Linked DNA regions of Deinococcus aerius. Each later gene encodes a partner of the first gene's protein in a complex. Links are inferred from orthologs where the notes say so. Each region holds a gene or a part of one and is shown on either strand. Other genes may lie near its edges. The genes, in order: metK and groL.

Region 1 (14,753 bases):
ACGACGGGCACCGGGAGCTTGCTCGCCAGGAACTCCAGGTACGAGCCCGGCAGGTCGCCCGCCGCGAGCACGAGGTCCACCTCCGGCAGCCCCTGCGGAAAAGCGGTGCGGTAGATGAAGGGGTGGACATAGTCCGCGACCAGCAGGAGCCGCCGGGGGCCGGGGGGGAGGGGGGAAGCGGAGTCGGACATAGGGGCGGGCCGGGCAGACTGGGCGGCGCCCGGCACGGGCCCCTCCAGACGGTGAAGCGATCCGGTCAGTTTAGCTCCGCCGGGCCGGGGGCGGTAGGGGGTCGGGCCCGGCAGGACAGGGCGACCGCAACGTCGGGGGTTGAGGGCGCTCGCCCCGCTCCACCCCTCCGTCAGCGGTGCTGACCGCTCCCCTGGAAAGGGAGCCAGGTCGGGCCTTTGCCCTCCAGAGCGTTCATTCTTCTGCCTCCCTTGGAACGCTTGATGTGCAATGAGAAGTTGGGCGAAGTGGCCTTTTCGTTGTCTGGCACGAGGGCGAGCTGCGCTCGCCACCCCTCTCCCCAACCCTCTCCCTCAAGGGGAGAGGGAGAAAAAACCTCATCCCACAGGGTGCTTTCTGCATTGCACATCAGGCGTTTGGAGGGGAGGTGGCCCGGAGGGCCGGCAGGGTGATACGAGCCTGGGCGGACTGAGCGACTTTGCGCTCACCCTGCCCGGCAGAAGACCTCCGGCGCCTCCACCCGGCCCGCGCCCACTTGGCAGCATGGCTATTCATCGCCCATCCGCCCACCTCCCTTGAAAGCGTCAGGGCAAAAATTGACACTCCAACGGCTAAAGCCGTTGGATTCTTGGTTCGGCGACAGCACTTGCGGAATTGGCAGTTTCCCCCGACTCCGTAGAGGCGCTGTCTCCCCAAGCGTAGATTCCCGCTTGCCCAGCGGTATGGATACCCAACGTGAGAATGTTGCGGGCCGCGTTTTTATCGCGGTCTGCAACGTATCCGCAGTGAGGGCATCTGTGTGTGCGAGTAGAAAGCGTCTTCTCGACCTTGCTGCCACACTCGCTGCAAGCCTGACTGGTGTACTGGGGAGGCACGGGGACGGTGATTCGTCCATAGACCTTCCCAAAATACTCCAGCCAGGTTCTGAACTGATACCAGGAGGCATCGCTGATGAACTTTGCAAGGCTATGATTCTTCACCATGTTGCGGATTCTCAAGTCCTCATAGGCAACCAAGTCTGCCGACTGGATGACGCACCGCGCCAGTTTGATGGCGTGGTCTTTACGCTGCCTTTGGATTTTGAGATGCTTCCTGGCGAGACGCTTCACGGCCTTACGCCGATTGTTCGACCCCTTGACCTTCTTGCTCACGCGACGTTGCAGTTTCTTGGTCTGCTTCTCCGCCTTCCGCAAGAAGTGGGGGTTGGGTTCCTTGTGTCCAGCACTGTCTGTGTAGAAGTCCTGCAAGCCCACATCCAGACCCAGGGTCTTTCCGGTGGCTTCCAATGGCTCCCTGCGGTCGGCGTCCACAACAAACTGAATGTAGTACCCATCCGCCTTCTTGACCAGCCGAACCCGTTTGATGAGCGTGGGGTGGTAGAACAGCAGGTCGCGGGTGCCCTTCATCTTCAGCCTGCCGATGCCGCACTTGTCGGTGAAGGTGATGGACTTCCGGTCTTCGGAGAGCCTCCAGCCCGTTGTCTTGTACTCGACGGAGCGGACGTTCTTCTTGAACTGCGGGTAGCCCTTCTTCCCCTTCACCTTCTTCTTGCAGTTGTCGTAGAACCGCGCCACCGCACTCCAGGCCCGTTCGGCGGCGGCCTGACGGGCCTGGGAGTTGAGGCGGTCGGCGAAGTCGTACTCGGCGGCGAGGACAGCACACTGCTTGTTGAGGTCGTACTTGCTGACCCCACGGTTGTCCATCCAGTAGCGCAGAGCCTTGTTCCTGATGAACTGGGTGACGCGGATGGCTTCGTCTAGAGCGACGAACTGCTCCGCTCTCCCGTAGGCTTTGAACTCAAGGATGACCATGACCACGCGCAGTCTAGCCTTCCTTATACTAAGGCGTCACGCATAAGCTCTAGCACCGCCGCCCGTTGGGCGGCCTGGGTTCTGCATCCCACCGCTGAAGCGGTGGGTTTTCCACCCAGACCCGTTTTTATAATGTTGCAGCCGTGAGGCATAGCCCCTTCCCCGCCCTACCCTGAAGGCCATGAACGTGAACATCCTGGGTATTCCGATGGATCTGGGCGCGGGGCGCCGGGGCGTGGACATGGGGCCGTCGGCGCTGCGGAACGCACACCTGGCGAGAACCCTGCGCGGACTGGGGCACACCGTGTGCGACCTGGGGGACGTGCCCGTGGCCCTCCCCGAAACGATGGACAAGCACGCCTCGGCGGGGCTGGTGTTCCTGGAGCCCATCCTGGAGGCCTGCCGCGCGGCGGCCCAGCGCGTGGCCGCCCTGCCGGACGACGTATTTCCCATCACGCTGGGCGGGGACCACTCGGTGAGCATGGGCACAGTGACGGGGAACGCGCTGCGTGGCGGGACGGGCGAACGCACTGGGCTGATCTGGGTGGATGCCCACACCGACTACAACACGCCGGAGACCAGTCCCAGCGGCAACATCCACGGGATGCCCGTCGCGCACCTGACGGGCCTGGGGGACGCCAGCCTCGCCGGGCTGGGCGGGGGCTGGACCCTGCGCCCCGAGGACATCGTGATGATCGGCATTCGCAGCGTGGACGTGCGCGAGCGCGAGCTGCTGCGCGAGATCGGCGTCAAGGCCTACACCATGAAGGACGTGGACCAGCTCGGCATCACCCGCATCACCGAGGAGACGTTAGAGAGGCTCTCGGACGCGGCGCGGCTGCACGTCTCCTTCGACGCCGACGCGCTCGATCCTTCCGTCGCCCCCGGGGTGGGCACCCCCGTCCCCGGCGGCCTGACGTACCGCGAGGGGCACCTGCTCATGGAACTGCTCTCCGAGTCGGGGCGGGTGACCAGCCTGGACATCGTGGAGGTCAATCCGGTCCTCGACACCCGCAACCAGACCGCCGAGGTGATGGTGGGGATGGCCGCGAGCCTGCTGGGCCAGCGGATTCTGTAACCTGACGCCCATGCCCTACGCCGTCCGCCTCCAGTACATGCACAAGGACGCCCACGGCCAGGACGCCCTGCTGGACGAACCCCACTGGCTGGAGGACGATGCGGGGGGGCGCCGGGTCTTCGCCACCCCGGGGGAGGCGGACGAGGCGGCCCGGCTCGCCACCGACGAGGGATGGCTCTACGAGGTCGTCGAGGTGCCGCCCCTCCCGTAGCTCACAGGTCTGCCAAGTACGGTTGGGCCGCCCCGAAGCCGTCCAGCGCGCCGGGCGAGAGCAGCCAGTCCTCGCCCTGCCGCTGGGCCTGCCCGCCCTGCACCAGCCGGTTCAGTTCGGCCTCGACCCGCTGGCCCACCCGGCGCAGCGGCATCTCGCCCGCGCCCTCCACCCCGCGCCAGGTCAGAAAGGCGCGGTGGAACTCGGGCAGGGCGTCCAGGCCCACGCGGGTTTCCAGGGCTCGCCAGGAGAGGGGGGAGGGAGTCACGCCCCCGGTTCTACTCCCCCGGCGGTCCACGTACAATGGCCCGCATGACTGGCCCCCCGTCTCCTGATGGCGCTGCCCCGGACGGCGCCGCCCCCGACCTGCCCCCGGAGCTGGTGCCCCCCGAACTGGCCCGGCAACTGGAGGCGCTGGGCGCGGGGCTGGTGTGGCGCGTCGGCAAGGACGAGCTGAGTGACGACGTGGTCGTGCGGCTGGGCTACGCCTCGGCCACCCCCCGCTTCGCGTTCCTGCCCCGGCTGCGCAGCGCGAACGACGCCGAGCTTCAGGCCGCGCTCAATGAGAACCGCCTGGTGATCGAGTGGGTGGACTGATCCCCGCGTGCTGATTGAGGCGCACCAGTCCTTTACCCTCGCGCATCCGGGCGGGCAGGAGGCGGCGCTCGCGTTTGTGCGGGACGCGGGCGTGGCCCTGGCGCGCGTTCGCTTCCTGCGAAACCTGCGGGCCGACCACGAGGGGGTGACCGGCGAACTCATCGTCCCCGTCCCCGTGCTGGGCGAGGTGGATCTCCCCTTTCACAGCCTGCTGACGGTGACGCCGGGGGGCGCGACCCTCACGCCGCAGCCCCTCACGGACGAGCGTGCCTGGGTCGAGGTGGCGGGGCAGGCCGAGGTGGACGAGCGGGGCAGCGTCACCTTTCACTTCCACTTCCGCGCCCACCTGACCACCCCCCCCGCCGAGGGCTGGGGCGGCGTGGCCTTTGAGAAGATGGTCCGGGCCGCCGCCGGGCGCACCCTGGAGCGCGTCGCGGGCGAACTCCCCGCCGGAATCTGGGAGGCGATGAGGGCGGACCTCTAGCGCGGGAGATCGGGACTCCATCCCGGCCGATGAACTCCTGAGAAGGGTCACCTCCCCGTGTTACCGTGCCCCATGCCCGCCCTGCTCGACCTTGCCCCCAGCGACCCGCGCGTGATCGACCTGATGAACGCCCAGCAGCGCGAGTTGCGGGCGCTCTACCAGGACACCGACGAGCGCACCGAGCCCTTTGACCCGGCCATCCTCTCCGGCGAGGGCAGCGCGCTCGTGGCGGTCGAGGAGGACGGGCGGCTGCTGGCGTGTGGAGCCCTGAAACGCATCGAGGAGGACACGGCCGAGGTCAAGCGCATGTACACGCTTCCCGAGGCGCGGGGCCGGGGCCTGGGGCGCCAGATTCTCAACGGGCTGATCGAGCGGGGGAGGTCCCTGGGGTTCCGGCGGCTGGTGCTGGAAACCGGAGATTTGCAGGCCGAGGCCATCGGGCTCTACGAGTCGGCGGGCTTCCGGCGCATTCCGAACTACGGTTACTACGTGGGTATCGAGAACAGCCTGTGCTACGAGCTGCCGCTGGATTCGTAGCGCCTTCACCGCCGCCTCTCCCCCATCCCTGCCCTTTGTCCTTTTCCCGGGGCGGGCGGTGCGTTACGCTGCGCCGGTGCCACCTCGCCCGGGGTGGACCGCGCGGGGACCGGGGCGACATCCCTCTCCAGGCCGTTCTGCGAGACGCCTCCCCGCGCGCACAGGAGCGAACATGCGGAAGTTTTACACGTCGGAGTCGGTATCGGAAGGCCACCCGGACAAGCTGGCGGATTTCATCTCGGACAGCATTCTGGACGAATTTCTGCGCCAGGAGCCCAGCAGCCGGGTGGCGGTCGAGACCCTGCTGACCACCGGTATGGCGGTCGTGGCGGGCGAGGTCACGGCGCACAGCGCCCGGGTGGATGTGCAGAAGACCGTGCGCGACGCCGTGATGAAGGTGGGCTACACCCGCGCCAACTACGGCTTCGACGCCGAGTACAGCGCCGTGCTGGTCGCCATCCACGAGCAGTCGCCGGAGATCGCCGGGGGCGTGAACTTCTCCGAGGAGTGGCGCGCCATGACCGAGGAGGAGCGCGCCCGGCCTGGGAACGCCTATAGCCGCATCGGCGCGGGGGACCAGGGCCTGATGTTCGGCTACGCGACCGACGAGACGCCCGAACTCATGCCCCTGCCCATCAGCCTGGCCCACAAGCTCACGCGCAGGCTGGCCGAACTCCGCAAGGCGGCGGGCGAGGCCCGGGAGCGCCGGGCACGCGGCGAGACGCTGACCCCCGAGCAGGAAGGGGCCCTCGCCTTCGCCTACCTGCGCCCCGACGCCAAGGCCCAGGTCACGGTCGTCCGCAACGGCGAGCCGCACGAGGCGACCGAGACGGCGGTGGATACGGTCGTCATCAGCACCCAGCACAGCGAGGACGTGGGGCAGGACCGCATTCGCAAGGACATGATCGAGCACGTGATCCGGGCGGTGATCCCGGGGGACTTGCTCACACCCGACACCAAGTTCTTCATCAACCCCAGCGGCAAATTCGTGATCGGTGGTCCGCACGGCGACACCGGCCTGACCGGGCGCAAGATCATCGTGGACACCTACGGCGGGGCCGTGCCCCACGGGGGCGGCGCCTTCTCCGGCAAGGACCCCACGAAGGTGGACCGCTCGGCGGCCTACTACGCCCGCTACATCGCCAAGAACATTGTCGCGGCGGGGCTGGCGCGGCGGGCGCTGGTGGAGGTCGCCTACGCCATCGGGCGGGCGCACCCTGTCAGCCTACGGGTGGACACCTACGGCACGGGCACGGTGAGCGACGAGAAACTCGCCGACCTCGTGCGCGAACACTTCGACGCCCGGCCCCAGGCGATCATCGCCCAGCTCGACCTGCTGCGGCCCATCTATGCGTGCACCGCCGCCTACGGGCATTTTGGCCGGGAGGAGTTCCCCTGGGAGGCGACCGACCGGTCGGAGGCACTCAGGCAGGCCGCCGAGGGCGTGAAGCAGGAAGCCTGAGGGCAAGGGGGCATCAGGGGGAGGAGGCTGGGGGTCTTCTCCCTCTCCCCTTGCGGGAGAGGGCCGGGGAGAGGGGTGGCAAGCGCCAGCTTGCCCTGCTGCTTCGGCTCAGAACGAGGGGCCTGGACACTCGCCTGGCCTTGTGACGCTATGCCCACTCACCCCCTCCCAACCTCCCCCCTCAAGGGGGAGGAGCTTTTGTGTCTACACCAGGCTTTATCCTCCGGCCCCAGCCCCTCTACCCGTTCTGCGCCGCCCGCCGCTCGTACACCTCCGCGAACTTGCGCCGCAGGGCCGCCGCGCTCGCCCTGGGGACCATCTCCGAGATGTCGCCGCCGTAGCTGGCGATCTCGCGGACCATCGTGGAGCTGACGAAGCTCCAGCGGGTCGCGGCCATGATGAACACGGTCTCCACCTCGCCGATCTGGCGGTTGAGGTGCGCGATCTGAAGTTCGTACTCGTAGTCGGACACGGCGCGCAGGCCGCGGATGATGATGCTCTTCTGCTGCTGGCGCATGTAATCCACGAGCAGGCCGCCAAAGGAATCCACAGCGACGTTGGGCAGATGCGCGGTCGCCTCGCGCAGGATATCCAGGCGCTCCTCCAGGTCGAACAGGTGCTTGCCCTGCTTGCGGGCGTTATGCATCACCGTGACGGTCACGTGGTCGAAGATGCGCGAGGCGCGCGTCAGCACGTCCATGTGCCCGCTGGTGATGGGGTCGAAGGAGCCGGGAAAGACGGCGTTCATGCGGGACCGATGTTATCCCGCGCCGCACCCTCCCGGAGGTACAGGGTGAGGGTGTTGCTGCCATACACCCGCTCCTCGCGCTCGTAGCCGGGGGCCTCGGGCAGGTGCGTCTTGTCGGGATGCTGACAGACGAGCAGGCCGCCGGGGGCCACCACGCCGGAGGCGAGCAGGGTGGCCGTCAGTTTGGGAATGTCCTGCACGTACGGCGGGTCGCTGAACACCACATCGAACTGGCCCAGCCGGGGCAGCAGACCCAGGGCGTCGCCGCGCAGGAGGCGGACGGGGAGGCCCAGGAGGCGGGCGTTCTCCTCCAGCGCGCGGATGGCCCCCGCGTTCTTCTCGATGAGGGTGACCTCGTAGCCCCGGCTGGCCGCCTCCAGCCCCACGGCGCCGCTGCCCCCGTGCAGGTCGAGAAAGGTGCCGGAGGGCGCGCGGGAGGCGAGCAGGTCGAAGAGGCTCTTGCGGAGGCGGGCGCCGCTGGGCCGGGCGCTCGCGGGGACTTTCAGGGCGCGGCCCTTCGCGCTGCCGCCCAGGATTCGCACGCTCACGGGAGGCAGGGTAACGCAAGCGTCCCGGTTCGTGAGGAGCCGGGACGCAGGCAGGGGGTGAACGTTACATCTTGGGCATCTGCACCGCCGTGCAGGCCACGCCCGCGTCGGCCGGGGTGCCCGCCGCGTCGCTGGCGGTGTGGATGTTGAAGTAGGTGGCGTTCATCACGTCGGCCTGGGGTGCGCTGCCCATCAACATCAGCATCCCGCTCGCGTCGGTCTGCCCCACGATCTTGCTGCTCATGATGGGCGCGCCGCCGCTCTCGCAGGGGTTGGGGCTCGCCGTGCCCTGGAGGTGGTAGTGCGCGACGTAGTACTGGTTGGGCTTCAGGCCCATAACCTGAGCCTCCGTCATGATCACCGTGCCGTACCGCTTGCCCATCACCGTCCCGGTGGGGCTCAGGTCCCCGGCGGCGGGCTGCTTGCCCAGCGTGTACGGGCTGCCGGACAGCGTCATGGTGCAGGAGGCGAGGACGAGGGGCAGGGCGAACGCGAAGAGCTTCTTCATAAGCGACCTCCGGGGTGGAAACCGATCAACTGTGACCTACGGCAGTTTGACCCCCCCTCCAAGCTCAACAGTGTTCGCTGGCGCGCAATCTCAGGACAAGCTAAAAGTGGGCGGGGGTGGGGGCACACGTTCCCGCCCCTTGGGGTAGCCTGGCCGCACACCCCACTGCCCCGCCGGAGGTTTCCCCATGACTCAGCCTGTCCCCCCCGAACTCCAGGCCCTCTTCGACGCGCAGCAGGGCTGGCGCTGGCGGGCCGCGCGGACGAGCGCCGGGGAGCGGCAGACGATCCTGCGCCACCTGCGGGAGGGCATTCGGCGCCACCGGGTGCGGCTGGCCGACGCCCTCGCACTCGACCTGGGCAAGAGCCGCGCGGAGGCCGAGATCATGGAACTCCACCCCACGGTGGAAGAACTGGGCCACGCCGTCCGTCACCTGCCGCGCTGGATGGCGCCCCGCCCGGTGCCCACGCCCGCCACCCTGATCGGCACCCGCAGCGAGGTCCAGTTCCAGGCGCGCGGGGTCACGCTGATCCTCAGCCCGTGGAACTACCCGGTCAACCTCGCGCTCGTGCCGCTGATCTCCAGCCTGGCGGCGGGGAACACGGTCATCCTCAAGCCGAGTGAAAAGGCCCCGGCGACTGCCCGCGCCCTGCGCCTCCTGCTGGAGGAAGTGTTCGAGCCCCACCTCGTCGCGGTCGTGGAGGGGGACGCGGGGGTGGCGGGGTCACTCACCACCCTCCCCTTCGACCACATCTTCTTCACGGGGAGCGGCGAGGTCGGGCGCCGGGTCCTGGCCGCCGCCGCGCCCCACCTCACGGGCGTGACGCTGGAACTGGGCGGCAAGAGCCCGGCCCTCGTCCACGCGAGCGCCGACCTCGCCCTGGCGGGGGAGCGGATCGCCTGGGGCAAGTTCCTGAACGCCGGGCAGACCTGCGTGGCGCCCGATTACGTCCTCGTGCCCGAGGAGCTGCGGGACCCGCTGGTGGCGCGGATGATGGAGGTCGTCGCCCGCCGCTTCGGGACGGGGGAGCGGCTGCGCAGCGGGTCCGACTACGGCCGCCTGGTGGACGGGCGCAGCGTGGAACGGCTGGAGCGCCTGACCCGGGGGAGCGTGGCGGCGGGGGCGAGGGTTGTGCTCGGCGGTGAGTTCAACCCTTCCTCGCGCTTCATCTCGCCCACCGTGGTGACGAATGTGACCCCGGACATGCCGCTGATGCGGGAAGAACTCTTCGGCCCGGTCCTCCCGGTGCTGACCTACCGCGACTTCGGCGAGGCGCTCGCCCTGATCCGCCGCCTCGACCCGCCGCTGGCGCTGTACGCCTTCCTGGACGACCGGGACGCGCTCGCCCGGGTGGAGCGCGAGACCACGAGCGGCGGCCTGGTCGTGAACGGCACGGTGGTGCATCTCGTCAATCCGAACCTGCCCTTCGGCGGGGTGGGCGCGAGCGGGACGGGCCGCTACCACGGGGAGTACGGCTTCCGCACCTTCAGCCACGAGCGGGCGGTGATGCACGAGGGGAAACGCAGCTCCGTCCGCCTGCTGTATCCCCCCTATGGCCGGGCCGTCCCGCGCCTCGTCGCCTGGGCCCAGCGCCAGCTCGAGCGCTGAGCCGTGCGGGACGTGACGGCGGCGATCACGGCGGGAGGCCGTTCCAGCCGCTTCGGCAGTGACAAGGCGGCGGCGCGGCTGGAGGGCCGCCCACTCCTCGAACACGTCGCCGCCAGCCTGGAAACCTGCCCCCGGCGCCTGCTCGTCGCGCCGCCCGGACGCTACGCGCTGCCCGGTTGGGTGAACGTGCCCGACACCCGCCCCGGCGAGGGACCCCTCGCGGCGCTGGAGGCGGCCCTGGAGGCCGCACAGGCTGAACGCGGGCCGGGGTGGGTCGCTTTTGCCGGGGTGGACATGCCGCGCCTGACCCCCGCGTACTGGACGGTGCTGGGGCAGGCCCGCACCCCTACGTCTCGCGCCGTCCTCGCCCTGGACGCCGGGGGAAGGCCGCAGCCCCTCGCCGCCCTGTACCACACTGACCTGCTGGAACAGGTGGTCCGGCTTCTGGACGCCGGGGAACGTCGGCTGCGGGACGCCGCCCCACCCGCCCTTACCGTCACTGTGCCGCACCCGCTCATTCAGGCCGTCAGTCCCCACGCCCTGCGGAACGTGAACACTCCCGCCGACCTCGCCGCGCTGGGGGAACAATGAAAAAGCCGCCCCTTGGGCGGTGATGGAAAGAAGATAGCGTGGGATGCAGGAGAAGTCAACTTATGCAGCCCGATTCTTGCAGCGGCCCCTACCCGTAGCGTGCCTTGTGTTCCTTCTTGAGCCGGGCGTACTCCTCGTTCGCCTCCGCCTCTTCCCATTTCGCCTTGAAGATGCGGGCGGATTCGGCCTTAACGGGGTCTTCCGGGGAGCGGGGAAGTTCGGGGCGGCCATGCGCACCGCTGCGGCCTTTCTTGTCCTCCGGCACCGGACCGTCGTACTTCTTGCCGCCTTTGTGGTTGGCGTAGCGCCGCGAGCGGGTGTAGCCCATCTGGAGGAACTTGCGGGCCATATCGGCGCCCACGAAGTCCCCGGCCTCCAAGTACGCCAGGAACATCCGGTAGATCGTCTCGCTGCTCTGGCGGGCGAGTTCGGGTGTGGCGAAGCGCCAGTGCGGGAGGAGTTCTCCCTTGTACGGCTGCACCAGCAACACGCCCTGCTCGCCCACGCCGACCCGGTACAGCTCGGGGTGGGCCCGCAGGTCGAGGTGGGCGTAGTCGAGGGAATAGTCGAACTTGGGCATGGGAGAGGCAAAAGGCTGAAAGCGGATGGCAAAAAGCAGAAGGACCCTCGCCTTCTGCCTGTTGCCTTGCGCCCGCTTCAGTTCATCCGGTCGTCGTCCATCATCGCCTGGAGCATCCAGCGAATCTTGTCCATGGTGGCGGCGTAGCCGTTGTAGAGGTCGGCGGTGGCGGGGTCGTTGGCGTCGTCCACCGTCTTGGAGTCGTCGCGGTAGCCGCGCGAGACGCGGGTGAGGTCCTGCACGAGGTCGGCGACCTGGGTGCGGGCGTCGCGCACGGTCTCGGTGGGCACCTGCACGAGGCTGAATCGTTCGAGGTCGCTCGGCGCGGCGACCGGGCTACCCCCCAGGGCCACGAGGCGCTCGGCCTGCTCGTCAATGCCGTCGAAGATCTCCTCTATGAACTCGTCGTAGGCGAGGTGCAGGTCGCGGAAGAAGCGGCCCCGGATGTCCCAGTGGTACTTCTTGAACTTCAGGTACAGGCTGATGGTCGTGGCAAGGTTGCGTTGCAGCGTCTCGCTGACGACGCCGAACTCCTCCTCGGACAGGTAGCCGTGGTCCACCAGGCGGTTATTCACGGTGTTCAGGTGCGCGGCGTCGGCCTTGGCCTCGCCCTGGGCCTCGACCCCCTGGGCACCCGCCTCAGGCATTGCCTGCTCCATGGCCTGATCCTGAACGGGCTGGTCCTGACCCGCTTGATCCTGGGCCGTCTGGTCCTGCACGCCGCTCGCCAGCACGGCGTCTTCCTGCACCGCATTTTGCTGGGGCTGGCTCTCTTGGGGGGTTGCCTTGCGCCTCGAGGTCCGGCCAGTTCCCGCCTTGCCCGCGCCGCCCGACTTGTCCGTGCTGCCCGACCCCGTACCGCCCGACTTGGCCGCCTTGCTCCCTCGTGTCATGGGTTCACGCTACGCTGCCCGCCCGGAGAGGCCCATAGGGGGTTTCTTCACGCATCCGCCCCGGGGCTGGCTGGGCTGACCTTCCCATGACCGACCCGCACGAGACGGACAGGCTGTCAGACCCGCTGGACGAACCGCGCATCCTGCTCCAGGGCGCGCAGGTCCTCACCAGCTTCCTGATCATCCTGCCGTTCAACACTGAGTTCAGCGGCGTCCTGGCCTCGGAGCGGTGGGTGTACGCGGCCACCTTCCTCTGCTCCCTGACCAGCCTGCTGCTGAGCGCCCCGGCCCTGCACCACTCCCTGCGCCGCCCGGTGAGTCATCCGCGGCAGTTCAAGGAGACGGTCACCCGGCTGGTTCAGGCTGGGGCCGTCTTCATGTGCTGGCGACCCGGCTGGTGGCGAGCCACGTCCTGCCCGGCGCGTTCGGCTGGATCGCCCCGGGAGGAATCGCCCTGCTGCTGGGGGTGTGGTGGGCCGTTCCCCTGTGGCACGAGCACCGGGAGTACGGGGGGCGCGGGCGCTAGGGCGGGGCGCGGAAACCCTGTCGTGCTGAGCGAACGCGAAGCATCTCCAGCCCCTTCGCCTTGCTCAGGGTGACAACCTTTTGAGTCTTGCCCTAGAGGCTTGCGAAGGTTAGTCGGTTCCCCTCCACCCTCAACTCCACCGCCCCCGCCTCCTGCAACTCGGTGAGGTGGGCGCTCACGACCGCGCGGCCCAGGACCACCGCCCCCGCGTTCGTCATCTCCACACCCAGGGCGGCGCACACCCGGGCGAGCAGTTCGTCCACCGGGGCCGCGCCCGCCCGCACCGCCTCCAGCACGGCCCCGGTCGTCCGCTCGTAGGCGGCGAGGTTGGCCGCCACCAGCCCGGCGAGGTCCCCCGTCGGCTCGCCGTGGCCGGGCAGTACGAGGCGCACGCCCGCCAGCTCTCCCAGCCGTGCGGCGGCCTCCTTCTGAAGCCGGGAGTCCGCGCAGAAGGTCAGGGGGTGCTTGCCCAGGCTGTCGGGGCCGAAGAGCGCGTCGGCGGCATACAGCACGTCCCCCACCCGCACGGCGACCATCCCCATGGCGTGCCCCGCCACGTCCAGCAGCTCGACCTCCACCCCGCCGAGGCGCACCGGCCCGGTGTCCGGCAGGGGCCGCGCGGGGCTGGCGGGCGCGAGCAGGAATTTGGTCTGGAGGTCCCGCGGGGGCCGCGCCCCGAAGAGGAAGAGGGGTTCGAGGATCGGCTCTCTAATAATCGCCGCCTCCAGGGGCGGGGCGTAGACCTCCAGCCCCGGAAAACGCTTCAGCAGGAAGGCGTTCCCGCCGTGGTGGTCGGCGTGGCTGTGGGTGTTCAGGATGGCGGTGGGCGTGAGGCCCATCCCCTCCAGCGCCCGGAGCAGCTTGCGCGCGTGGCTGTCGTCGAGGCCGGTGTCCACCAGCAGCGCGCCGCCCTGGCCGTCCTCCAGCACCACGCTGTTCACGGCGCCGGGTAGGAAGTGGACGCCGGGCGCCAGGGTCTGAAGCGGGGAGGTCATGGGGACAGGATAAACAGCCCTGCAAGCCCGGTCAGGCCGCCGACATGGACGAGCCCGGGGGACTGGAGTAGCCTACGCCAATGCCCTCTCCGGTGCATTCCGCGCGGCCCCGCAGCGCCTTTACCCGCTGGTTTCTCGAGACGGCCGACCCGCCCGAGCGCGAGGGCTTCTACGAGGACGAGAAGGTGGCCCGGGCGCGGCAGCACACCCACCCCTGGTGGCAGGTCATGTGCCTGACGGGCGTGGACTACTTCTCCAGCCTGGGGTACGCGCCGGGCATCGCCTTTCTCGCGGCGGGGGCCCTCTCGCCGGTGGCGACGCTGGTGCTCGTGCTCGTGACCCTGCTGTGCGCCCTGCCCATGTACCGCCGGGTCGCCTACGAGAGCCCCCACGGGGACGGCTCGCTGAGCATGCTCGAACGGCTGCTCGCCTACTGGCCCAGCAAGCTGCTCGTGCTCGCCCTGCTGGGCTTCGTCGCCACGGGCTTTGTCATCACCATCACCCTGTCGGCGGCGGACGCGGCGGCACACCTCATCGAGAACCCGCTGCTCAAGGCGGCCCTGAGCGGCAAGCAGGTCATCATCACGCTGGGGCTGATCACGCTGCTGGGCGCGGTGTTTCTCAAGGGCTTCAAGGAGGCCATCGGGATCGCGGTCGCGCTGGTCGCGCTGTACCTGGGGCTGAACGTGATTCTGATCGGGCGCGGGCTGCTGGAGGTCGTGACGCACTCCAGCCTGGTGGGCGACTGGTGGAGCGGCCTGCGGCAGACCTACCTCTCGCCCCTGGCGCTGATCGGGGCGGCGCTGCTGGTGTTTCCCCGGCTGGCGCTGGGCATGAGCGGCTTCGAGACCGGCGTGGTCGTGATGCCCCTCGTGCGCGGCGACCCGGGAGACGCCCCCGAGCGGCCCCTCGGACGCATCCGCAATGCCCGGCTGCTGCTGACGACCGCCGCCACGATCATGAGCGTGCTGCTGCTCAGCTCCTCGGTGGTGAGCACGCTGCTCACGCCCAAAGCGGCGTTCTGGCCCGCGATCACCTACACCCACAACGTCAATGCCGCCGACCTCGCGGCGGGCCGCGCCATCCTCAACGTTCCCCTCGACGACCCCGCCAACCCGCGGGTGGTCCACACCCTGGAGCTGCCCCCCGGGCGCACCGGCACCTTCACCGTCTCCGTCCCGGCGGGGGGCACCACCGTGCCGCTCACGGTCGCGGTGACCCCACTGCCCGGCTCCGGGGCCGATAGCGTGACCGTCACCAAGCCCGCCGGGGAGGCGAACGGTCGCGCCCTGGCCTACCTCGCGCACCGCACCCTGGGCGAGGGCTTCGGCAGCCTGTACGACCTCTCGACCATCCTGATCCTGTGGTTTGCGGGAGCGTCGGCGA
Region 2 (14,840 bases), on another replicon or contig:
GGGCGCGATGGGGCTGCGGCTGCTGGGCGTGCTGCTGGCGAGCTTCATCATCAAGTACTGGTTCCTGCGGGCCTTCGGGGCGGCGTACCTGGCCTACCTGGTGGTCGCGCACTTCCTGAAAAAGGGGGGGGACGAGGGCGAGCCCCGCGAACTCACCGGCAGCTTCTGGAACGTGGTCATCAGCCTGAACCTGGTGAACCTGGCGTTCAGCGTGGACTCCATTCTGGCGGGCGTGGCGCTCCTCAAGCCCGGGATGCGCGACACGGCGACCGGCTTCTGGATCGTGGTGGCGGGCGGGTTGATGGGGCTGGTCCTCGTGCGCTTTGCCAGCACCCTCTTCCTGCGGCTGCTCGACCGCTTCCCCGCGCTCGATGACGTGGCCTACGTCCTGATCGGCTGGATCGCCGTCAAGCTCGCCGTCGAGACGGTCGAGCAGGTCGGCGAGGTGTACCACCTGGCCTGGCACGTCGGCATGCCGTCCTGGCTCTTCTGGACCGGGATGGGCCTGATCGCGGGGCTGGGCGGCCTGCTCGCCACCCGCCGTCCCGCCGTCAGCGAGGCGGTGGCCGAGGCCGACGTGCGGGCCGTGCGGCGCGAACTCGACCGCGCGGCGAACGATCCCCTGGACGGCAAGCTCGACGGGCGCTGAACTGGGGCGGCGCCGGGGGTCACCTCCAACCGGGGTGGCCCTCCTGCCCTGTCCCGACCCCCGCCGGGGCCGGGACACCCTGACCTGTGGCTCATGACCCGCCCGGCTAGACTGGCCTCCTGATGTTCGGACTCGAAATGCCCCCCCTGACCGCCGAGACCTGGGCCATCCTCGGCACGCTTGTGCTGCTGGAGGGTCTGCTCTCGGCCGACAACGCCCTCGTGCTGGCCGTCATGGTGCGCCACCTCGCGGTGAACGTGCAGCGCAAGGCGCTCGCCTACGGCATCGGCGGCGCGGTCGTGCTGCGAATCCTGGGCGTGCTGCTCGCCGCCTTCGTGCTCGAGTACTGGTGGCTGCGCGCCTTTGGCGCCCTGTACCTCGCGTACCTCGCCGTCAGCCACTTCGTGAAAAAGGGCCACAGCGAGGAGGAGGCCGCGGGGAGCGCCCGGGGCCGCGGCTTCTGGCCGACCGTGGTGCTGCTCAACCTCACCGACCTGGCCTTTTCGGTGGACTCCATCCTGGCGGGCGTGGCGCTGATCCCCGCCGGAATGCCGCGCGAGCAGGGCCTCACCATCGTGGTGATCGGCGGGATCGTCGGCCTGATCCTGATGCGCTTCGCGGCGACGATCTTCCTGAAGCTGCTCAACAAGTACCCCGCCTTCGACAACGTGGCCTACGCGCTCGTGGGCTGGATCGCGGTCAAGCTGGGCGTCGAGACCCTGGAGGCCGCGCACGAGGTCTTCCCGGCCGTGCCGACCCTCCACCTGCCCACCCCGCTCTTCTGGGGGGTGATGGCGGCCATCGCCATCATCGGCTCCTTTATCGCCACCCGCCGCCCCGCCATGAGCGAGGCCGAGGCGGAGGCGCGGGCGGAGGCCATCGTTCACCGGATGGACGAGACGGTCGCCGACGCGGCGGATGGGCGGGTAGACGGGCGCTGAGGCCCCGCCGTCCCCCGGGGTCACCTCCCGTGTGGGGTGGCCCCTTGTCCTATGTCACCCCGGTCCCCGTGTTGGTGTGCGGGGTACAGTAACCCCATGAGCGACCTGATCGACACCGTTCGCCACATCGCCAAAAAGACCGACAGCAAGATCCTGATGGTCGTCCTGGACGGCGTGGGCGGCCTGCCCCTCACGGTGAACGGCGAGACCGAACTCGCCACTGCCATCACCCCCAACCTCGACGCGCTGGCCCGCGAGTCGCAACTGGGGCTCGTCGAGCTGGTCGGCGCGGGGATCACGCCGGGGAGCGGCCCGGGGCACCTCAGCCTCTTCGGCTACGACCCGCTGAAGTACGTGGTGGGGCGCGGGGCGCTCTCCGCCGTCGGCATCGGCGTGAGGCTGCGGGCGGGGGACGTGGCCGTGCGCGGCAACTTCGCCTCGCTGGGCAAGAACCGCATTATCGTGGACCGCCGCGCCGGACGCCCCAGCAACGAGAAGAACGCCGAGATCGTCGCCCGGCTGCGGGGGGCCATCCCCGAGATCGACGGCACCCCGGTCGAGGTCTACACCGAGTCCGAACACCGCTTCGTGGTCGTCTTCCGCTCGCAGGGGGTGGACGAGGCCGGGCAGGGCCTGGGCGCCAACATCAGCGACGTGGACCCCCAGGTGACCGGCGTGCCGCCCCACCTCGCGGTCGCCCAGGACCCCACGAGCGCCCGCACCGCCGAGCTCGTGAACAAGTTTGTCGAACGGGCCGAGGCCGTCCTTGCTGAGGAGCCGCAGGTCAACGGGGTGCTGTTCCGCGGCTACAGCGACGTGCCGCACTTCCCCTCCTTCGCGGACATCTACCAGCTCAATGCCGCCTGCATCGCCTCCTACCCGATGTACAAGGGCCTCGCCAGCCTGGTCGGGATGGAGGTACTCCCCGTCGAGGGTGAGGAGGACGCGCTGGAGGGCAAGGTGAAGGCCCTGACCGAGAACTGGGCGAAGTACGACTTCTTCTACCTCCACATCAAGAAGACCGACTCGACCGGCGAGGACGGCGACTTCGCCGAGAAGGTCCACAAGATCGAGCTGTTCGACGAGCTGCTGCCGTCGCTGCTGGCCCTCCAGCCCGACGTGCTGTGCATCGTGGGCGACCACTCCACACCCAGCAAGCTCACCAGCCACTCGTGGCACCCGGTCCCGCTGCTCATCAACAGCCGCTATGGCCGCAAGGACCTGGCGGGGCGCTACACCGAGGAGGAGGCGGGGAAGGGAAGCCTGGGCCTGCGCCGGGGCACGGACGTGATGCCGCTGCTGATGGCGAACGCGCTGAAGTTGCAAAAGTACGGGGCGTAAGGGCAGGCAAGAGGGGGAGGGTTCCGGGTGGACCTTCCCCCTCAGCCGTATACCCGGACCCAGCGGGCGAGTTCGGCGAGGTCGTGGGGGAGGGTGGTGTCCACCTCGCGGAGAGGACCGTCCAGCGCCAGCGGCGTCCAGCAGGCGCTCTCCGGCAACCGGGCATGGTCGAAGGGCTGGTCGATGTGGGGACGCGCCCCGGAGGCCACCCGCGCCGCGTGCCGCCGCCTCAGTTCCTCTAACGGGGCATGGCAGAAGACCTGGACGACCTTCGCCCCGTGTGTCCCCGCCAACGCCCTGATTTTCGGCTCGCTCAGTCCCCGGTAGAAGTGTGTCTCCAGCACGGCATTCCCGCCCGCCGCCAGCATGACGCCCGCCACGTGGTACATGATCTCGAAACTCAGCGGCCCGGCCTGCGCGCGGGTCAGGTCGGGCAGATGCTCATGCAGGAGTTCCTTGTACTCGTCCTTGGTCACGAAGGGCCAGCCCAGCTCCCGCGCCAGCCGCGAGCCGAGGTGGGTCTTGCCGGAGGCGGGGAGGCCGGAGACGACGAGGAGGGTGGGGGGCATGGGCGGAAGTGTAGGGCGGCCTGTGCCGGGGAGCATTCCCCGAAAGGAGGAGGGTCGGGGCGCGGGGCATACTGGCGGTGGTCATGGTCTTCACGTCCGAGAGCCAGGTCTCCGGGTCCCCGCTGGTCGAATCGGTCTGGCGTGCCGAGAGTGAGCGGGCCGGGTCCTTTACCTCGCTCGCGGTGACCCGGTCGGAACTGGTGTTCACGCGCCACGGGGGAATGACCTCCGCCGTGCTGCGCGGGCCGGAGAGCCGGGCGACCGTCGCGCACGTGCCCCCGGACGCGGAGTTCCTCGGCATCACCTTCAGGCTCGGCGTCTTCGTTCCCACGCTTCCGCCCGCGCACCTCCTCGACCGGCACGCGGTGTTGCCCGCTACCGGGGGCACGTTCTGGCTGCACGACGAATCCCTCCCGGTCCCGGACAGTCAGGACGCCGACGCCTTCGTCGACCGCCTCGTGCGCCTCGGGCTCCTGCGGCTCGAGCCGACCGTCGACCTGTTGTTGAATTCGGACCTGCCCGGGCGTCCGGCCACCCTCCGCACCCTGCAACGGCGCTTTTTGCACGCCACCGGCCTGTCGAGCCGTTCGGTCCTCACCATCGAGCGGGCGCGCCGGGCGGCGGCGCTGCTCCAGACCGGGGCCGCGATCCCGGATGTCGTCCACGACCTGGGCTACACCGATCAGCCGCACCTGACCCGGGCGCTGCGGCACCTCATCGGCCAGACCCCCGCGCGCATCCTGGGGGAAGTCTGGCCGCACTCACCGCTCAGCAGTCAGGAGTTGGGGCGGCAGGACCCGGCGGCTGAGTAAGTCGGGGGTGTCGTTCCGGTACAAGACTTCGGTGGCGCCCCCTTTCATACTCCTGGTGTGGTGCGGGAGGACCAGTTCCCTGGCACGACGGCGAAGGAGTGTGGATCATGCGAAAAATCATCGCGGTGGAATACCTGAGCCTGGACGGCATCATGAGCGACCCCATGTGGACCGCCCCGTACTTCAATGGGGAGTTGGGCGAGTTGCAGGACCGGTGGTTGTTCGGGAGCGACACGCTGCTGCTGGGCCGGGTGACGTACGAGGGCATGTCGGGGGCGTGGATGGCGCGCCCTGATGACGACGGGTTCACGGCCCGCATCAACGCCCTGCCCAAGCACGTCGTCACGCGCACCCTGACCGACCTGACCTGGAACGCCACGCCCCTCTCGGGTGACATCGCCGGGGAAGTCCGGGCGCTGAAGGGGGGCGAGGGCACGAACATCCTGATCTACGGCAGCGGCGTGCTCGTGCGTTCGCTGCTGGAGCATGGCCTGATCGACGAGTTCCACCTGATCGTCTGCCCGGTCGTGGTGGGCGAGGGCAGGCGCCTGTTCTCGGGGGAAAGCCGCGCCGCGCTGCATCTGGCGGAGGTCCAGACGACGGCCACGGGGGTCGTGGTGCTGAGCTACCGGCCCGAACAGCCGACCCCCACTCAGGGGTGAGCTTGGCCCGCCAGGAGCAGGCGCAGGGCCTCGAAGTTCTCCTCGGGCGTTCGCCCCGCCGTATCCAGCACGAGGCGGGGGGAGGTCCAGACCTCGTACTCCCGGGCGTAGGTCTGGAGCTGTTCCCAATCCGGCGGGGACCACTGGCCGGTATGGCTGCCCGGGTCGGCCCGGCGGGTTTCCACCCGTCGCCGATGTTCCTGCATGTCTGAACAGACCACCTCGACGTTGATGAGGTGGCTCCCCGTCCGCTGCGCCACGTCATTCCATGCCGCTCGCGTCGCCTCTACGGGATTCACGCAGTCCGCCACGACGCTCAGCCCCAGGAGGAGGTTATCTTCGGCCACGGCGTACTCGACCGCGTACCCCTCCACGGTGATCGGCCGGTGTCCGGCGTTCAGCAGCGCCGCCTCTACCGTATCCACCCGGAGGTAGATCGCCCGCTCCTGCCCGGCGAGTTGCCGGGCCAGCGTACTCTTGCCGGTTCCGGGGAGGCCGGAGAAGACGATGAGGATAGGGGGCATTGAAGAAGAGTAAGGCCCCTTCAGGAGCTTTTGTTTGCCGGAGCGTACATATATTGTGCTTAAATTGGCTCTTTTGGTAATCTGCTCCTATGGTGGTGTCAATGGGGCAAACTGTGTTCACACCAGCGGAAGTGGCAGCGGTCCTGCGCGTGACACCGGAAACAATCCGCCGCAGGATCATGGCGGGGGACCTGCGGGCGCTCGAAGTGGGGGGTAAAGAGCGCAAGCAGTACCGCATCACGGCGACCGATCTCGCCGATTGGTTGGGCCTGGAGCGGGCCTCCCAACTCTTTGGCATCGGAGCGGGCCTCCTCGCGCTGGAGCGGGCTCTGGCCGAACACACCGGGGAGGAGGTAGAGGTGGCCGTAGCGGAGGCGGTCCAGGCGGTCCGGTCCCAGCAGCACTCCCAACGTGACGCGCTGCCCGCCCTCACCCAGGCGGACATCCAGAAGCGGTTCCCGAAGACTTGAGGCGCCTGATTCTCGATACCCAGTGTCTCCTGAGTGCGGTCGCCGCTCATGCTCAGGGCCGCGATACGAAGCTCGCCCATGTGTGGCGAACCTTCCGCGCCCGTGAGACCCAACTCGTGTTCGGCGAGGCGTTGCTGCTCGAAACCCAGCGTGTGCTGGACTATGCCAGCGTGGCGCGCCTCGGGATCACCTCGGGGATGGCGTTTGCCGCTGCCGCCGATCTTCTGCTCCTGGGGGAGTACCATGCCCCGGTCGTGCGGCACTCCTGGCCCTCCCTGAGCGACCCGAACGACTGGCACCTGCTCGACCTGCTGTACGTTGCCCAACCGGATGCTCTGGTCACGCGGGACGCCCGGGTGTTGGCGGCGGGGAGGGCGCTGGGGATGCCCGTGAAGATGCCGGAAGAGGTTGAGAGTGAGTGATCGCGGGGTTGAAGCTGGGCCATGTCTTCCCCATACGTTACGTCTATAGCGAGAGAAGGAATGAATGCTCAGCTCTGATGTAGAAGGCTTCCTCTCTGTCCACCGCGTGCTGACGACTGAGGACGGGGAGGTTCTTCTCACGCGCGATGACGCCTACCGTCTACTGGCCGCCCTCTTGCAAAGCGGCGGCCCCTTACCTGTCTATGTGGACGTGTACTCGAGAGCCACCGGTACGGGGTTACAGTTCGTGGAGGACTTGACCATGCGAGACATCCACAATACGAAGCTAGGGCGAAGGGAGTACTTGGGAGAATATCTGTACTTATCTGTGTGCATGTGATCCCACACATCTCGTCTCCCTAAGGACTTCGCTGACAGATAGGAAATGAAGAAGGCCGGAGCATCACGCCCCGGCCTCCGTTGTCCTGCTCTTGGTTAGAAGTCCATCCCGCCCATGTCGGGCGCGCCGCCACCCGCGGGGGCCGCAGCCGCCTTCTCGGGCTTGTCGCTGACGATGGCTTCCGTCGTCAGGATCAGGGCGCCGATGCTCGCCGCGTTCTGGAGCGCGGTGCGGGTCACCTTGGCGGGATCCACGATACCGGCGGCGATCATGTCGTCCACGTACTCGCCCGTCGCGGCGTTGAAGCCGAAGCGGGGCTTGTCGGAGTTGATGACCGCGTTCACGACGACGCTGCCTTCCTCACCGGCGTTCGCGGCGATCTGGCGGGCGGGCTCCTCCAGGGCGCGGATCAGGATGCGCGCACCGGTGGCCTCGTCGCCCTCCAGGCCCTCGGCGGCCTTGCGCACGGCGGGGATCACGCGCAGCAGCGTGGTGCCGCCGCCCGCGACGATGCCTTCCTCGACCGCCGAGCGAGCGGTGGAGAGGGCGTCCTCGTAGCGGTGCTTCTTCTCCTTGAGTTCGGTCTCGGTCGCCGCGCCCACGCGGATCACGGCCACGCCGCCCGCCAGCTTGGCGAGGCGCTCCTGGAGCTTCTCGCGGGCGTAGTCGGAGTCGGTGGTGTCGAGTTCCGCCTTGATCGCGTTCACGCGGGCGTCGATCTCGGCCTGGTTGCCCTGGCCGTCGATGATGGTGGTCTCGTCCTTGGTGATGCGGATGCGCTTGGCGCGGCCCAGCATGTCCATGCCGACGTTCTCCAGGCGGTGCCCCAGGTCCTCGGACACAACCTGACCACCGGTCACGGCGGCGATGTCGCGCAGCATCTCCTTGCGGCGGTCACCGAAGCCGGGGGCCTTCACGGCGGCGATGTTCAGGGTGCCGCGCAGCTTGTTCACGACCAGGGTGGCGAGCGCCTCGCCCTCCACGTCCTCGGCGATGATCAGGAGGGGACGGCCCGTCTGCGCGACCTTCTCCAGTACGGGGAGCAGGTCCTTCAGCGCGCTGATCTTCTTCTCGTTGATCAGGATGTAGGCGTCCTCCAGGACGGCCTCCATCTTGTCGGGGTTGGTGATGAAGTAGGGGTTGATGAAGCCCTTGTCGAACTGCATCCCCTCGACGACGTCCACCTCGGTGTCGAAGCTCTTCGACTCCTCGATGGTGATGACGCCCTCCTTGCCGACCTTGTCCATCGCGTTGGCGATCTCCTCGCCGACCTGGGGATCGTTGGCCGAGATGCCCGCGACCTTCTTGATCGCGTCGCTGTCCTCGACGGACACGGCCTGGCGCTTGATCTCCTCGACGGCCACATTCACGGCCTTGTCGATGCCGCGCTTCAGGGCGAGGGGGTTGGCGCCCGCCGCCACGTTGCGCAGGCCTTCCTTCACGATGGCCTGGCCGAGCACGGTGGCGGTGGTGGTGCCGTCACCCGTGATGTCGTTCGTCTTGGAGGCGATCTCCTTCAGGAGCTGCGCGCCGATGTTCTCGAGCTTGTCCTCCAGCTCCACTTCCTTGGCGACGGTCACGCCGTCCTTGGTGATGGTGGGGGAGCCGAACTTCTTCTCGATCACGACGTTGCGGCCGCGCGGCCCCAGGGTGACCTTGACGGCGTTGGCGACGGCGTTGACACCGCGTTCCAGGCTGCGGCGGGCGTTTTCCTCAAACACGAGTTGCTTGGGCATGGGGTTCCTCCTCGGGTGAAGTGAAGGTGGGGATTACTCGACGATGGCGAGAATGTCGCGCTCGCTGAGGATGGAGTAGTTCTTGCCGTCCAGGTTGACTTCCGTGCCGCCGTACTTGGCGAAGTACACGGTGTCGCCCTCCTTCACGTCCAGCGCGACGCGCGTTCCGTTGTCGAGCAGCTTGCCGTTGCCGACGGCCATGACCTTCCCGCGCTGGCTCTTCTCCTTGGCGGTGTCAGGCACGTACAGGCCCCCGGCGGTCTTCTGCTCGGTTTCCTCGATGATCTCCACGAGAACGCGGTCGCCCAATGGTTTCAACATGGGTATGTACCTCCTGTGAAATGAAGTGATGGAACGGACAGCTCACCGGCTTACCCGGCAGTTTTTGCCGTTGCAGACGGAATCCTAGCCCCTCAGGCTCAAGAATGTCAACACCAGGAGTACAAGAATCTGAGTCTGGGACGCTCAAGCCCCACTGGGACGCTGCTTTCCCGTCCTTCTGGTCGCCGTAATAGTTCTGACGTATATATAATACTTCTATATACCAGGACCCCAAACTGACCTTTTTCTGATTCTGAAAAGGAGAACCCGCCATGCCCCGTCCCAACATCCTGGCCCGCCCCGCCTTCGAGGAGGCCTTCGAGGCCCTGAACGGTGCCCCGGTGACCCTGGCCGTCCTGGACCTCGACCATTTCAAGCAGCTCAACGACACGCTGGGCCACGCCGAGGGGGACCGGGTGCTGCGCGGGGTGGAGCGGCTGCTCTCGGGGAGCCTGCCCAGCGGCAGCATCGTGGGGAGGATCGGCGGGGACGAGTACGCCGTCCTGCTGCCCGAGACCGCCGCCGAGACCGCCCTGATCCTCTTCGACGAGGTCATCAAGCACTTCCACATCCACCGCGACCCGCACTGGCCGCGCACCCTGGGCCTGAGCGTGGGGCTGGCGGCCCGTCCCGCCCACGCCCACACCTTCGCCGACCTCTACCGCGCCGCCGACGAGGCGCTGCTGCGGGCCAAGCGCGAGGGCCGCTCGCGGGCGTGCATCTATGTGGAGGGCAAGATGGTGCTGAAGAGCAACTATTACCCCAAGAGCCAACTCGAGCGGCTGACCAAGCTCTCGGGGGCGCTGGGCCGGACGGAGGCGTCGCTGCTGCGGGAGGCGCTCGACAGCCTGATCGAGCGGTACCGGGAGGCGTTGTGAGGCGGGAAGTGGGGAGGGGTGAGTGGGGAGCGGAAGGGGAACGAGTTCCACCCACCGCGGGCCACCGACTTCTGGCGGCTGGATGGCACGCTGCTCTCTCCGAAGCCTGGGAAGCCTACCGTCACGGGTCCTACCCCATCGGCGCCGCTGTAGTGGACGGGGAAGGGCAGGTGATCGCGCGGGGGCGCAACCGATTGGGGGAGCCCCGGGGTGTGGCGGGCGTGATTAGCGGGCATGAGTTGGCGCACGCGGAGATCAACGCGCTGCTCGACCTGCCCCATACGGAGCCCCCCGAGGTCCGCACCTGGACCCTGCTGACGACCGTGCAGCCCTGCCCGCAGTGCGCCGGGGCGGTTGCCATGAGCGGGCTGCGGGCGCTGGAGTACGCCGCCCCTGACCCCTGGGCGGGCTCGACCCACATCCTCACGCACGACCCCTACGTGTCGCGCAAGGGGATTCGGGTGGGCCAGGCGCCGGAAGCCGTGCAGCGGCTGGCACTCCGCCTCGCCCTCGTCGGCTTTCTGGGGGAGGGATACCACCCGGACAGTCCCTTCCTGAAGACCTTCACGGAGTACGTGGAGGACTGGGCGCACGCGGCGCGGCTTCATGAGGCGGGCACTCTTCGCACATTGCGGGACCGGGGCGCGGGCCTGGATGAGGTGCTGGAGGTTCTGGCGTGATGTCCATGCGGTATCGCAACCTCTCCCCGGCCCGTGAGCGCACCCGACCGCTCCCAACTCCGCCTCCCGCACGGTCATTTGACTGATGTGCGGCGTGTCCGGCCTGTGGCCCAATGAGGCGTCATGTCCTGGATTTTCGATGAACGCGCCCACGCGGGCCTGGAGCACCTCACCCCGGAGCACGTCGAGGCCTACGACGCCAAAGCGCAGGTGGAGCCCGCGCCCGATGTGCAGCTCCTCCAGCAGCTCGGGCTGTCCCACTCTCAGGTCCTGATCGACTTCGGCGCGGGCACCGGAGAGTTCGCGCTGTCCGCCGCGCGGGTGTGTGGGCGTGTGATCGCCGTGGACGTCTCACCGCTCATGCTGGACGTGCTGCGCCGCAAAGCGGAGGCGCGGGGCATCACGAACGTTGGGTGCGTTGAGGCGGGCTTCCTGACGTACCGGCACCCGGGTGAGCCGGTGGACTTCGTGTACTCGCGCAACGCATTACATCACCTGCCCGACTTCTGGAAGGTAGAGGCCCTGCGGCGCATTCACAGGCTGCTCAGGCCAGGTGGAGTGCTGCGTTTAAGGGATCTGGTGTATGGCTTCGGGCCTGAGGAGATGGACGAACGCATCGGCGCGTGGCTGCAAGCTGCACCGCTGACCGCCGCGCAAGGGTTCCCGAGGAGTGAGCTGGAAGCGCACGTGCGGGATGAATTCAGCACGTATACGTGGTTGCTGGAGGTGATGCTGGAGCGGGCGGGCTTCGTGGTGGTGGAATCGATGTGCAGCGCGTCGGGTATCTTCGCGGAGTACGTGTGCCGGAAACCCTGAACATCTATCAGGGACAGGGAGTGATGGTCTCAGCGTGGCGGAACGGGAGGATGGCGTCCCAGCGGTGCGAACGTCTGCTCACCGTGAGGGCTGGCGGCCTCTGGAGGGACAGGGGCAACGCGGACGGTGAAGTCTCCGTAACTCCGTATCTACTCCTGTCTGAGCAGCGGGTACGGATTGATCGCCCCGGTCGGGGTGTAGATGCCGTAGTGCAGGTGCGTGGGTGTCCCCCTCGCATTGCCGCTGTCCCCCACATAGCCCACGACCGTCCCGGCCTCGATCCATTCCCCTTCCTTGAGGTCGGCATACCGGTCGAGGTGCGCGTAGTAGTGCCGCTGCCCGCCGGGTCCCAGGACCATCACCGTGCGCCCGCCCAGCCGGTTCTCCCCGACATTCAGGACGAGGCCGCGCGTGGTGGCCCGGATCGGCGTGCCACGCGGTGCGAAGATGTCCACCCCCTCGTGGCGGCGGCCCCCGCTGCGCGCCCCACCCCAGGTGTCCGCGAACCGCTGGCCGGGCAGCGGGTTGGGCAAGCTCCCCGCCGCCGGAACCGGGGCCGAGAGCAGCGCCGCGTAGCGCCGGGCCTGCTCGATGGAGGGCCACAGCAGGGACAGGACGCCCGCCAGAAGCGCGAGGACGGCGGCGAGGGCCACGAGGCGGCGCAGGGGGCGGGGAGGTCGGCGCAGGCGCACCTCTCCAGGATGGGGCGCGGCCATGAGAGATGGGAGGCCACCCTGTCCAACTCCGTTCGGTGGCCCTCACCTCCCCGTGGGGCGCTGTGCCTATGCTGCCCCTGTGAAGCGCGTCCTGATCCTCTGCACCCACAACTCCGCCCGCAGCCAGATGGCCGAGGCGCTCTCCCGCGCGGCGGCACGGGACCTTGGCGTCGCGCTCGATGTCCACAGCGCGGGGACGGAGGCAACCTTCATCAAGGAGGGCGCGAAGACTGTCATGGCCGAGATCGGCCTGAGCCTGGACGGACACACCAGCAAGACGCTGTGGGACGTGCCCGAGCCCCGGAGCTTCGACTACGTGGTCACCGTTTGTGACGGTGCCGCCGAGCGTTGCCCGGTCTATCCCGGCCAGACCGTCCGGCTGCACTACCCGTTTCCCGATCCCTCTGGTGGGAGCCTGGAGGATTGGCGGGCCGTGCGCGACGGGATGAGGGAGCAGTTCGGGCAGTTCGTGGGGGCGCTGCGGGACGGGACGCCACCCCCCTCCACCCGCTAGCCTGGGGGCATGGCCCTCAATGGCGGCTACACCTACCGCGAGGAACTGGGAGGCCGGGCGCGGGGCCTGACCGTCCTCGCCTACCTGACGCGGCGGTATCCGCACTCGGACGAGTCGGAATGGCGCGCCCGACTGGACCGGGGCGAGGTCAGCCTGGACGGCGAGGTGGCGCGGGGCGGCGAGGAATTACGGCCCGGCCAGCACCTCGAATGGCGGCGCCCCCCCTGGCCCGAGGAGGAGGTGCCGCTGGGCTACGAACTCCTCTACCGGGACGCGGCGCTTCTGGCGGTGGGTAAGCCGAGTGGGCTCCCCACCCTGCCGGGCGGCGGATTCCTCGACCACACGCTGCTCAGCGTGGTTCGCCGCGACTTCCCGGGGGCCACCCCGCTGCACCGCCTGGGGCGCGGCACCTCCGGGCTGGTGCTGTTCGCGCGTACCGCCGAGGCCGCCTCCGTGCTGACGCGGGCGTGGCGTGACGGGGGGGTGCGGAAGGTCTACCGGGCGCTCGCGTCCGGCGTGGCGGAGCAGGAGTCGTACACCATCGCCACTCCCATCGGCCCCGTGCCGCACCCCCGGCTGGGCAGCGTGTTCGCGGCGAGTCCAGGGGGCAAACCCTCTTTAAGCCAGGCCCGGGTGCTGGAACGTCGCCCGGACCAGACCCTCTTCGAGGTGGATATCCCCACCGGGCGCCCGCACCAGATCCGCATTCACCTCGCCTCGGTGGGGCACCCGCTCGTGGGCGATCCGCTGTACGCGCCGGGCGGGGTGCCGAGGGCTGACCTCCCCGGATTGCCGGGCGACGGCGGCTACCTGCTCCACGCGGCGCGGTTGACCTTTCCGCACCCGCTGAGCGGCGAAACCCTGACCCTGCACGCCCCGCCCCCACCACAGTTGCTCACGGCGGACGAGCCTTCCCCGTGACCTGGCTCCCGGTGTTGTCCCGGGGCGGCGCTACAATCCCCCGGTGACGATTGTGGCCGCGCCCCGGGCGCACGTGTGGACCCTGGAGGGGGGCCTGACCCTGGCGTTCGAGCGCCGCCCGGGGCCGGGCTTCGCGTTCGACCTGCGCGTGCCGGTGGGCAGCGCCCACGATCCCGTGGGCCGGGAGGGCTCGGCGGGCGTGCTGGAGGAGTGGCTCTACAAGGGCGCCGGGGGCCGGGACGCGCGGGGCTTTCAGGACGCGCTCGACGACCTGGGCCTGCGCCGGAGCGGGGGCGTCGGCCCCGAGGCGACCCGCTTTGGCGTGAGCGGGCTGGGAGCGGACCTCCCCGCCGCCCTGGGGCTGGTCGCCGACCTGCTGCGGCGCCCGGCCCTCCCGCCGGGGGAACTGCCCGTCCTGACCGACCTCGCCCGGCAGGACCTGGAGGGGCTGGAGGACAGCCCGCCCGACCTCCTCGCGGTGGAGGCGCGGCGGCTCGCCTTTCCCCGGCCCCCGGTCTCCCCCTTCGCGGGCTACGCGCACCCGGCGAGCGGCACGCCGGAGGGGCTCTCACGCCTCACCGTGGAGAATCTCCACACCTTTTTTACCCGTTACGGCACCCGGGGAAGTGTCCTCGGCGTGGTGGCCGACGCCGAGCCCGGGGAGGTGCGCTCGCTGGTCGAGCGGGCTTTTGCCGGGTGGGGGCCGGGCGAGGCCGGGGAGGTGCCCGCCGATTTCCGGCCCGGCCTGCGCGCCCACGTCCCGCACGGGGAGGCCGAGCAGACGCACCTGAGCGTGACGGCGCCGGGGGTCTCGCCGGGCAGCCCCGACTGGCTGGCCTGGCAGGTCGCCCTGACCGCGCTCTCGGGGGGCAGCGCGAGCCGCCTCTTCCACGCGGTGCGCGAGGAGCGGGGGCTGGCCTACAGCGTCAGCGCGTCGCCCGTCCTGCTGGGGGGGCGGGGCTTCCTGTCGGCCTACGCGGGCAGCACGCCCGAGCGGGCACCCGAGACCCTGGAGGTCCTGCTCGCCGAACTCGCCCGGTTGCCGCGGGGCCTGACGGACGCCGAGTTCGGGCGCGCCCGGGCAGGTCTGGCCGCCAGCGTCGTGTTCGGCGCCGAAAGCCTGCGCGCCCGCGCGGGGGGCCTGACCCGTGACCTCGCCGTGTTCGGGCGGGTCCGTCCGGTGGCGGAGCTGCGCGCCAGCCTGGCGGCCCTCACCCTGGACCGGGTGAATGCCTTCCTGGCCGGGTACGATCCCGCCCCGGCGGCGACCGTCGTGACCCTCGGTCCCGGGGAGGCCGCGTGACGCCCCCTACCCTGACACGCACCCTCCCGAACGGCCTGACCCTCCTCCTCGAACCGGACCCCGGGGCGCAGACCGTCGCCGCCGGGTACTTCGTGGCGACCGGGGCCCGCGACGAGCGCCGGGAGGAGATGGGCGCCTCGCACTTCCTGGAGCATCTGCTGTTCAAGGGCTCCGAGCGGGTCAGCGCCGCCGAGCTGAACGAGCGGCTGGACGAACTCGGGGGCC

The links.
Region 2: the proteins of metK (region 1) and groL are in contact, whole or in part, in a cryo-EM structure (PDB 8P4O), measured with the Escherichia coli proteins. The link is inferred for Deinococcus aerius from one-to-one orthologs.

Annotation. Positions count from the first base shown.
Region 1 is NZ_BFAG01000006.1:183,403-198,155, reverse strand. What follows is about bases 4,402-7,224. They hold metK (methionine adenosyltransferase), read left to right. Parts: upstream 4,402-5,079; coding sequence 5,080-6,369; downstream 6,370-7,224. Other genes in these bases: DAERI_RS10400 (RsmD family RNA methyltransferase), read right to left, coding at 7,114-7,224; coaD (pantetheine-phosphate adenylyltransferase), read right to left, coding at 6,608-7,117; DAERI_RS10415 (GNAT family N-acetyltransferase), read left to right, coding at 4,443-4,907. Outside these bases: DAERI_RS10450 (metallophosphoesterase family protein), read right to left, coding at 1-191; DAERI_RS10445 (RNA-guided endonuclease InsQ/TnpB family protein), read right to left, coding at 801-2,000; rocF (arginase), read left to right, coding at 2,182-3,078; DAERI_RS10435 (hypothetical protein), read left to right, coding at 3,089-3,289; DAERI_RS10430 (hypothetical protein), read right to left, coding at 3,291-3,557; DAERI_RS10425 (DUF3248 domain-containing protein), read left to right, coding at 3,602-3,886; DAERI_RS10420 (DUF3809 domain-containing protein), read left to right, coding at 3,894-4,370; more of DAERI_RS10400, read right to left, coding at 7,225-7,665; DAERI_RS10395 (superoxide dismutase), read right to left, coding at 7,730-8,173; DAERI_RS10390 (aldehyde dehydrogenase family protein), read left to right, coding at 8,361-9,782; mobA (molybdenum cofactor guanylyltransferase), read left to right, coding at 9,786-10,373; DAERI_RS10380 (DUF4385 domain-containing protein), read right to left, coding at 10,462-10,953; DAERI_RS10375 (Dps family protein), read right to left, coding at 11,031-11,612; DAERI_RS22395 (hypothetical protein), read left to right, coding at 12,226-12,372; DAERI_RS10370 (MBL fold metallo-hydrolase), read right to left, coding at 12,465-13,367; DAERI_RS10365 (APC family permease), read left to right, coding at 13,448-14,753. UniProt on the Escherichia coli protein: Catalyzes the formation of S-adenosylmethionine (AdoMet) from methionine and ATP.
Region 2 is NZ_BFAG01000019.1:12,129-26,968, forward strand. The notes cover bases 6,147-9,056. They hold groL (chaperonin GroEL), read right to left. Parts: upstream 8,467-9,056; coding sequence 6,826-8,466; downstream 6,147-6,825. Other genes in these bases: DAERI_RS19825 (PIN domain-containing protein), read left to right, coding at 6,147-6,390; groES (co-chaperone GroES), read right to left, coding at 8,500-8,787. Also shown: DAERI_RS19785 (TerC family protein), read left to right, coding at 1-649; DAERI_RS19790 (TerC family protein), read left to right, coding at 772-1,590; DAERI_RS19795 (2,3-bisphosphoglycerate-independent phosphoglycerate mutase), read left to right, coding at 1,687-2,931; DAERI_RS19800 (P-loop nucleotide/nucleoside kinase family protein), read right to left, coding at 2,973-3,500; DAERI_RS19805 (helix-turn-helix transcriptional regulator), read left to right, coding at 3,584-4,312; DAERI_RS19810 (dihydrofolate reductase family protein), read left to right, coding at 4,420-4,974; DAERI_RS19815 (P-loop nucleotide/nucleoside kinase family protein), read right to left, coding at 4,965-5,498; DAERI_RS19820 (helix-turn-helix domain-containing protein), read left to right, coding at 5,600-5,968; more of DAERI_RS19825, read left to right, coding at 5,965-6,146; DAERI_RS19845 (GGDEF domain-containing protein), read left to right, coding at 9,060-9,665; DAERI_RS19850 (nucleoside deaminase), read left to right, coding at 9,674-10,345; DAERI_RS19855 (class I SAM-dependent methyltransferase), read left to right, coding at 10,469-11,161; DAERI_RS19860 (M23 family metallopeptidase), read right to left, coding at 11,311-11,877; DAERI_RS19865 (arsenate reductase ArsC), read left to right, coding at 11,957-12,391; DAERI_RS19870 (RluA family pseudouridine synthase), read left to right, coding at 12,401-13,312; DAERI_RS19875 (M16 family metallopeptidase), read left to right, coding at 13,356-14,615; DAERI_RS19880 (M16 family metallopeptidase), read left to right, coding at 14,612-14,840.